Methyloterricola oryzae: one gene and its partner. The protein of the gene in region 1 binds, or shares a complex with, the protein of each later gene. Links are inferred from orthologs where the notes say so. Each region holds a gene or a part of one and is shown on either strand. Other genes may lie near its edges. The genes, in order: pmbA and tldD.

Region 1 (3,142 bases):
AACATTACGAGGCGGCAAGATGAATAAGTTTCTGACTTTCACCGAACTGGACAAGAAGTTGTGGATGGGGATAGGCGCATTCAGCGCGATTTTCGTCGTACTGCTCTCGGTCTTTACCACCAGTTCACCGTTCTACTACGTGGAACGCCTGCTGATCACCCTTTTCGAAATGTTCCTTCCCGGCTACGCCATCATGAAGTTGTTCCTGGATCACATCCAGTTCACGGAATACAAGGTCATCGATAAGTTCCTGGTTTCTTTCGGCCTGTCCATCTGCACAGTGCAGACGCTCTACTTCCTGGCCACGTACTTGCGCACCTACGGATTGAACGTCGACGAGGACGTCATCAGCAGTAATGTTCTGGCCATCCTCATCGCGCTGCTGGTGGTGGCGGGTGCCTTCGGGGCCAAATACTACATGCTCAAGAAAGCCGGTGCCGCCGGTGATCGGGTTTCCTCCGGTTCTTGATACGCCAAAGTATTGCAGCCGTGGACGAGCAGAAGACACCGGAACAGCCAGGGCGACCGAACTTGTTTCAGGTCATCGGTAGCGTCTTGGCTGCCGGCTTTGGCGTGCAGAGCGAGAAAAACCGGCAACGGGATTTTGCCGGCGGCTCCGCGGGCACTTTCATCGTGGTCGGAATCGTCGCCACGATTCTTTTCGTAATAACGCTGTACATGCTGGTCAAACTGGTGATCGGGGCGGCATCGGCCTAGTCTTGCCGTGTTTCCGCAGCACCCGTTAAGTGGAATTGCCCTGCGGGAACCGATCCCTGTCCCGCTGGGCACTTTGCCTTATTGGGCCGCTTGGCCCATCCCTTCACCCTTCAGTCGTGTCTTTCATGAGGTCAACTTAGCGTGACGAATCTTGCTCAATCCGTTGGAAGCGAGGGCGAACTTGCGCGCCTGCAGGAACTGGTTGGCGATGCCTTGGCGGAAGCGCGCAAGCGCGGCGCGAGCGCGGCCGAGGCGGGATTGAGCGTGGACCGCGGACTGTCCGTCAATGTCCGCCTCGGCGACGTGGAGACCATCGAGCATCATCGTAGCCAGGGTCTGGGGATTACGGTCTACTTTGGTCAGCGCAAGGGTTCCGCAAGCACCACGGACCTGCGCGGCGAAGCGGTGGCCGAAACCGTGGCCGCCGCTTGTCGTATCGCCGCCTACGCGGCGGAGGACCCCTATGCCGGACTGCCCGATCAGGACTGCCTGGCCACCACTTTCCCCGAACTGGACCTTTACCATCCCTGGGAATTGTCGCCGGAGGATGCTATAGCCCTGGCCCTGGAATGCGAGACAACGGCGCGGGATTTCCACCCCGCCATCGTCAATTCGGAAGGCGCGAGCGTCAGCACCTATGCGGGTCAGCGGGTGCTTGGCAACACCCTGGGTTTCCTGCACGGGTACGCCACCAGCCGGCATAGCATCGCGTGTTCCGTCATCGGCGAGAGTGGCGATTCCATGCAGCGGGACGACTGGTGGACCGTGGCGCGGGCCCGCGAAGACCTCGAGGCGGCCTCCGCCGTGGGCGAGCAGGCCGCGCGCCGCACGGTGCGGCGCCTGGATGCGCGCTCGCTGACCACGCGCCAGTGTCCGGTAATTTTCGCTGCCGACGTGGCAGGCGGTTTGCTCGGGCATTTCCTCGGCGCCATCCGTGGTGGCAATCTGTACCGCAAGTCCTCGTTCTTGCTGGATTCGCTGGAAAAGCCGGTGTTCCCGGAGTTCGTCCGGTTGTCCGAACAGCCGCACATGCGCCGCGGTCTGGCCAGCGCGCCCTATGACAGCGAAGGGGTGGCGACGCGGGCCCATGACCTGGTCACCGCTGGGGTACTGAAATCCTACGTGCTGAGCACGTACTCGGCGCGCAAGCTGGGCATGCAGACCACCGGCAACGCCGGCGGCGTGCACAACCTTATGGTCGATCACGGTGAGTCGGACCTGCCGGCATTACTGCGGCAAATGGGTACCGGCCTTCTTGTGGGCGAATTGATGGGGCAGGGCGTCAACCTGGTAACCGGAGATTATTCCCGCGGCGCAGCCGGCTTCTGGGTGGAGAATGGCGAGATTGCACATCCTGTGGAAGAAATCACCATCGCCGGGAACCTGCGCGACATGTACCGTAATATCGTGGCCATCGGCAGCGATGTGGACCGCCGCGGCAGCATTCACACCGGCTCCATCCTGCTGTCCGGTATGACCGTGGCAGGTAACTGAGCCGCAAGCCCTCGGCGACGACTGATTCGCCGCCTTAGTCGGCGCGGGCCAGTCTCTCCAGGTCTTCGATCAGGGCCCTAAGGGTTTCCGCTTCCTCGAGCAGAGCCAGCCTTTCTTGCTGTAAAGCCGGGATTTCCTGGCCGGCGCCGCCGCTTTCCCGGAGCGCCGGCCCGGCGTGCTCCAGTTCCCCCGCATCACCGTCCTGCGCCTCAACCTTGATCAGCACATCGGTCAGCAAGGCCTCGAGCCCGCGGCCCAAGCCGCGCTTCTTTGGGGGCATTCCCCGGCTTTTGGAATCGAGTCCAGAAGACACAGCGGGCTCCTCTACCCCAGTTCGCGGTGCCGGACCAGAATGTCGTAGGGCGAGGCCCGGAAATGCCGTGCCAGTTGTTCGATCAGATAGACCGAGCGGTGCTGGCCGCCGGTGCAGCCAACGGCAATGGTCAGGTAGCTGCGGTTCTCCGCTTCGAAGCGGGGTACCCACTTTTCCAGGAAGGACGTCAGGTAGTCCTGGTATTCGCAGACATCCTGATTTTTCGAGAGAAACTCGATCACTTCCGAATCCTTGCCGGTCTTGCTGCGCAGCGCCGGTTCCCAGTGCGGGTTGGGGAGGCAACGGGCGTCGAACACGAAGTCGGTGTCCAGGGGAATCCCGTTCTTGAAGCCGAAGGACTGGAAATAGAGGGACATGAGCCGTTTTTCGCGCGCGCCGACGCGGTCACGGATCAACTGCCGAAGCTGGTGAACATTGGTGTAGGTGGTATCGAGCAGCAGGTCAGCCTGTTGGGATACCGGCTCCAACAACTGCCATTCCAGTTCGATGGCTTCCGACAGGGAATGGGTGGCGTCGGTCAGCGGGTGCTTGCGGCGGGTCTCGCTGAAGCGCTTCAGCAAGGCGAAGGGCTCCGCCTGCAGGAACAGCAGTTCGCAG
Region 2 (3,242 bases), on another replicon or contig:
ACATGCCTTTGGACGTGCTGAATCGGGCGTGGTCGGGGCTGAAGAATTTTTCGGGTTTTGGCAGCAAAGGTGAGGAAGGCGTTAATGAATAAACCGGTTTTTGCGGCAGTGCAGATGGCGTCCAGCCCCAATGTCAGCGCCAATCTGATCGAAGCCGAACGGCTCGTGGCGCAGGCCGCTGCCCGGGGAGCCCGCTTGGTGGTGCTGCCGGAGAACTTCGCCATCATGGGCATGGGCGAGGCCGACAAGCTGGAAGTCGCCGAGGACGAGGGCAAAGGCCCCATCCAGGAGGCCTTGGCGCGCATGGCGGACAAGCATAAGGTCTGGATCGTCGGCGGCACCATGCCCATCCGCGCCAGCGCCGGCCGGGTGCGGGCGGCCTGCCTGCTTTACGACGCCGGCGGGCGTCGCGTCGGCCGTTACGACAAGATCCATCTGTTCGATGTCAACGTGCCGGGCACCGAGGAACGTTACCAGGAGTCCAACACCATCGAGGCCGGCGTTTCCCCCCTGGTCATGGATACGCCCTTCGGGCGGCTGGGCGTGGCCATCTGCTACGACCTGCGTTTTCCGGAGCTGTTCCGACAGATGGCGGAATCGGGCATGGATTTCCTCGCCGTGCCCTCCGCTTTCACCGCCCAGACCGGCGCGGCCCATTGGGAACTCCTGGTTCGGGCGCGCAGTGTGGAAAATCTGTGCTTCACCGTGGCCGCCAACCAGGGCGGGTTTCATGTGAACGGACGCGAAACCTTCGGCCATAGCATGATCGTCGATCCCTGGGGCAAGATCATGGACAGCCTGGCGTCGGGATCGGGGGTGGTGTGCGCGGAAATGGACCGCGAACGCCTGGAGCGGGTTAGAGTAGCGTTTCCGGCCTTGGAACACCGCCGGTTGCGTTGTATTTGAACGAGCGAGAACAACGAGATTCCCATGGCAAGTGATTCTTTGGCGATTGCCCGGCAATCCTTACTGGAGCCGGCGGGCCTCGGCAACAACGAGATCGACCACGTGATGGGGCAGCTGCTGGGCGCGTCCGTGGATGCGGCCGACATATACATGCAGACCAGCCGCTACGAGTCCTGGGCCCTGGAAGACGGCATCGTCAAGGAGGCCAGCCATAACATCGAGCAGGGCGTCGGCGTGCGCGCCGTGTCTGGTGAAAAGACCGGGTTTGCCTACAGCGACGAAGTGGCGCTCCCGGCCCTGCTGGATGCCGCACGAAATGCCCGCGCCATCGCCAGCGGCGGACAGTCGGGCAGCGTGGCGATACAGGGCAGGAACGCGCTATCGCAGCTGTATCCGCCCATCGACCCGCTGCAGTCCCTGGCTGAGGAAGAGAAAATCGAGCTGCTGCGGCGTCTGGACGAGGAAGCGCGCAGCCTGGACCCCCGGGTGGAGCAGGTGATGGTGAGCCTGATCGGCGCCCACGATGTGGTCCTGGTACTGGGTCAGGACGGCGTGATGCACGGCGATGTCCGCCCCTTGGTGCGACTGAATGTCTCGGTGATCGTGCAGCAGGGCGGTCGCCGCGAGCAGGGCAGCAGCGGCGGGGGCGGGCGTGCCGATTACCGCTATTTCCTGGAAGGCGGACGGGCTTCCGGCTACGCCCGCGAGGCGGTGCGCCAGGCCCTGGTGAACCTGGAGGCCGTGGCGGCGCCCGCCGGAAACATGACCGTCGTGCTCGGCCCCGGCTGGCCGGGCGTGCTGCTGCATGAGGCCGTGGGCCATGGCCTGGAGGGGGATTTCAATCGCAAGGGCACCTCGGCTTTCAGCGGCCGTCTGGGCGAGCGGGTGGCTTCGCCCTTGTGCACCGTGGTGGACGACGGCACCCTGCCGGGCCGGCGCGGCTCGCTCAACATCGATGACGAAGGCACGCCGACCCAGTGCACCACGCTGATCGAGAACGGCATCCTCAAGGGTTACATGCAGGACAAGCTCAACGCGCGCCTCATGGGCGTTGCTCCCACCGGCAACGGCCGCCGCGAGTCCTATTCCCACCTGCCCATGCCGCGCATGACCAATACCTACATGCTGGCGGGCCCCCACGATCCGCAGGAGATCATCGGCTCGGTGCAGTCGGGCCTGTACGCCAAGAATTTCGGCGGCGGGCAGGTGGACATCACCTCCGGCAAGTTCGTGTTTTCCGCCAGCGAGGCCTATCTGATCGAGAACGGCCGCATCACCCGTCCAGTCAAGGGCGCCACCCTCATCGGCAACGGTCCCGACGTCCTGACGCGCGTTTCCATGGTGGGAAACGATCTGGAACTGGATTCGGGCGTGGGCAGTTGCGGCAAGGAGGGCCAGAGCGTCCCCGTGGGCGTGGGGCAGCCCACCTTGCGGGTCGATGGCCTGACGGTGGGCGGAACCAGCGTCTAGTTCCGCGGCCCGTATGCCGGAGCGGCTTTCGAGTCCGCGGGGGCCGGGTCGGGACGCTGCCATGTCGCGGTACCGCACACGGAGACCGCCGTGATGGCGTGGGTCGCCGGTATCCTCATCGCGTCCATCGCACTGCAGATTGCGGCCGCTGTGGCCGCCATGCTGCAGGTCGGCCACGCGAGCCGTTTCCGCTTCGCCTGGGTGTGCGTGTCCCTGGCGCTGCTGCTGATGGTCGAACGGCGGGTGGAGCCGCTCCTGATGCTGCGGGCGGATCCGGATCCGCGTTGGGTCAATAATGTCACCGGCCTGTTGATTTCCACCTTGATGGCCGCCGGCGTGTTTGGCCTGCGCAGCCTGTTCCGGACCTTGCGGCAGCAGGATGAACTGCTCAAGCAACTGGCCGCCACCGATCCCCTGACCGGGCTGGCCAATCGTCGTGCCCTCAACGACTGTGCGCAGCGCGAAATGCGATTGAGCCAACGTACCGGGAAGACCTTGTCGGTCCTCATGATCGATCTCGACTATTTCAAGCAGGTCAACGATCGTTACGGGCATTCCGCCGGCGATGCGGTGCTAGTGCGGGTGGCCGAAAAGTTAAGGAACAGCCTGCGCAATGTGGATCATATCGGACGCTGGGGCGGCGAGGAATTCGTGGCGCTGTTGCCGGATGTGGATGCGGAAGGCGCCATGCGCGTGGCCGAGCGTGTGCGGCGGGATATTGGCGACGAAATGAAGGACGAGGTCAAGATCACCGTGAGCATAGGCGTTACCGCGTATCGTCCGGAGCGGCAGAGCCATGGTGACATGTGGCCCGTCCTCGTCGACCAGGCGGACTGCGCTCTTTACCTCGCCAAGCAGGAAGGGCG

What was found.
Region 2: the proteins of pmbA (region 1) and tldD are in contact, whole or in part, in a solved structure (PDB 5NJ9), measured with the Escherichia coli proteins. The link is inferred for Methyloterricola oryzae from one-to-one orthologs.

What each region holds. Positions count from the first base shown.
Region 1 is NZ_JYNS01000002.1:399,259-402,400, forward strand. Bases 209-3,034 are described here. They hold pmbA (metalloprotease PmbA), read left to right. Parts: upstream 209-858; coding sequence 859-2,211; downstream 2,212-3,034. Other genes in these bases: EK23_RS05520 (hypothetical protein), read left to right, coding at 209-469; EK23_RS05525 (DUF2970 domain-containing protein), read left to right, coding at 490-717; EK23_RS05535 (hypothetical protein), read right to left, coding at 2,246-2,491; rapZ (RNase adapter RapZ), read right to left, coding at 2,536-3,034. In the rest of the region: more of EK23_RS05520, read left to right, coding at 20-208; more of rapZ, read right to left, coding at 3,035-3,142.
Region 2 is NZ_JYNS01000004.1:119,994-123,235, reverse strand. The notes cover bases 228-3,153. They hold tldD (metalloprotease TldD), read left to right. Parts: upstream 228-930; coding sequence 931-2,376; downstream 2,377-3,153. Other genes in these bases: EK23_RS07950 (GGDEF domain-containing protein), read left to right, coding at 2,470-3,153; EK23_RS07960 (carbon-nitrogen hydrolase family protein), read left to right, coding at 228-906. Outside these bases: EK23_RS07965 (YhdP family protein), read left to right, coding at 1-92; more of EK23_RS07960, read left to right, coding at 85-227; more of EK23_RS07950, read left to right, coding at 3,154-3,242. UniProt on the Escherichia coli protein: Metalloprotease involved in CcdA degradation. Suppresses the inhibitory activity of the carbon storage regulator (CsrA).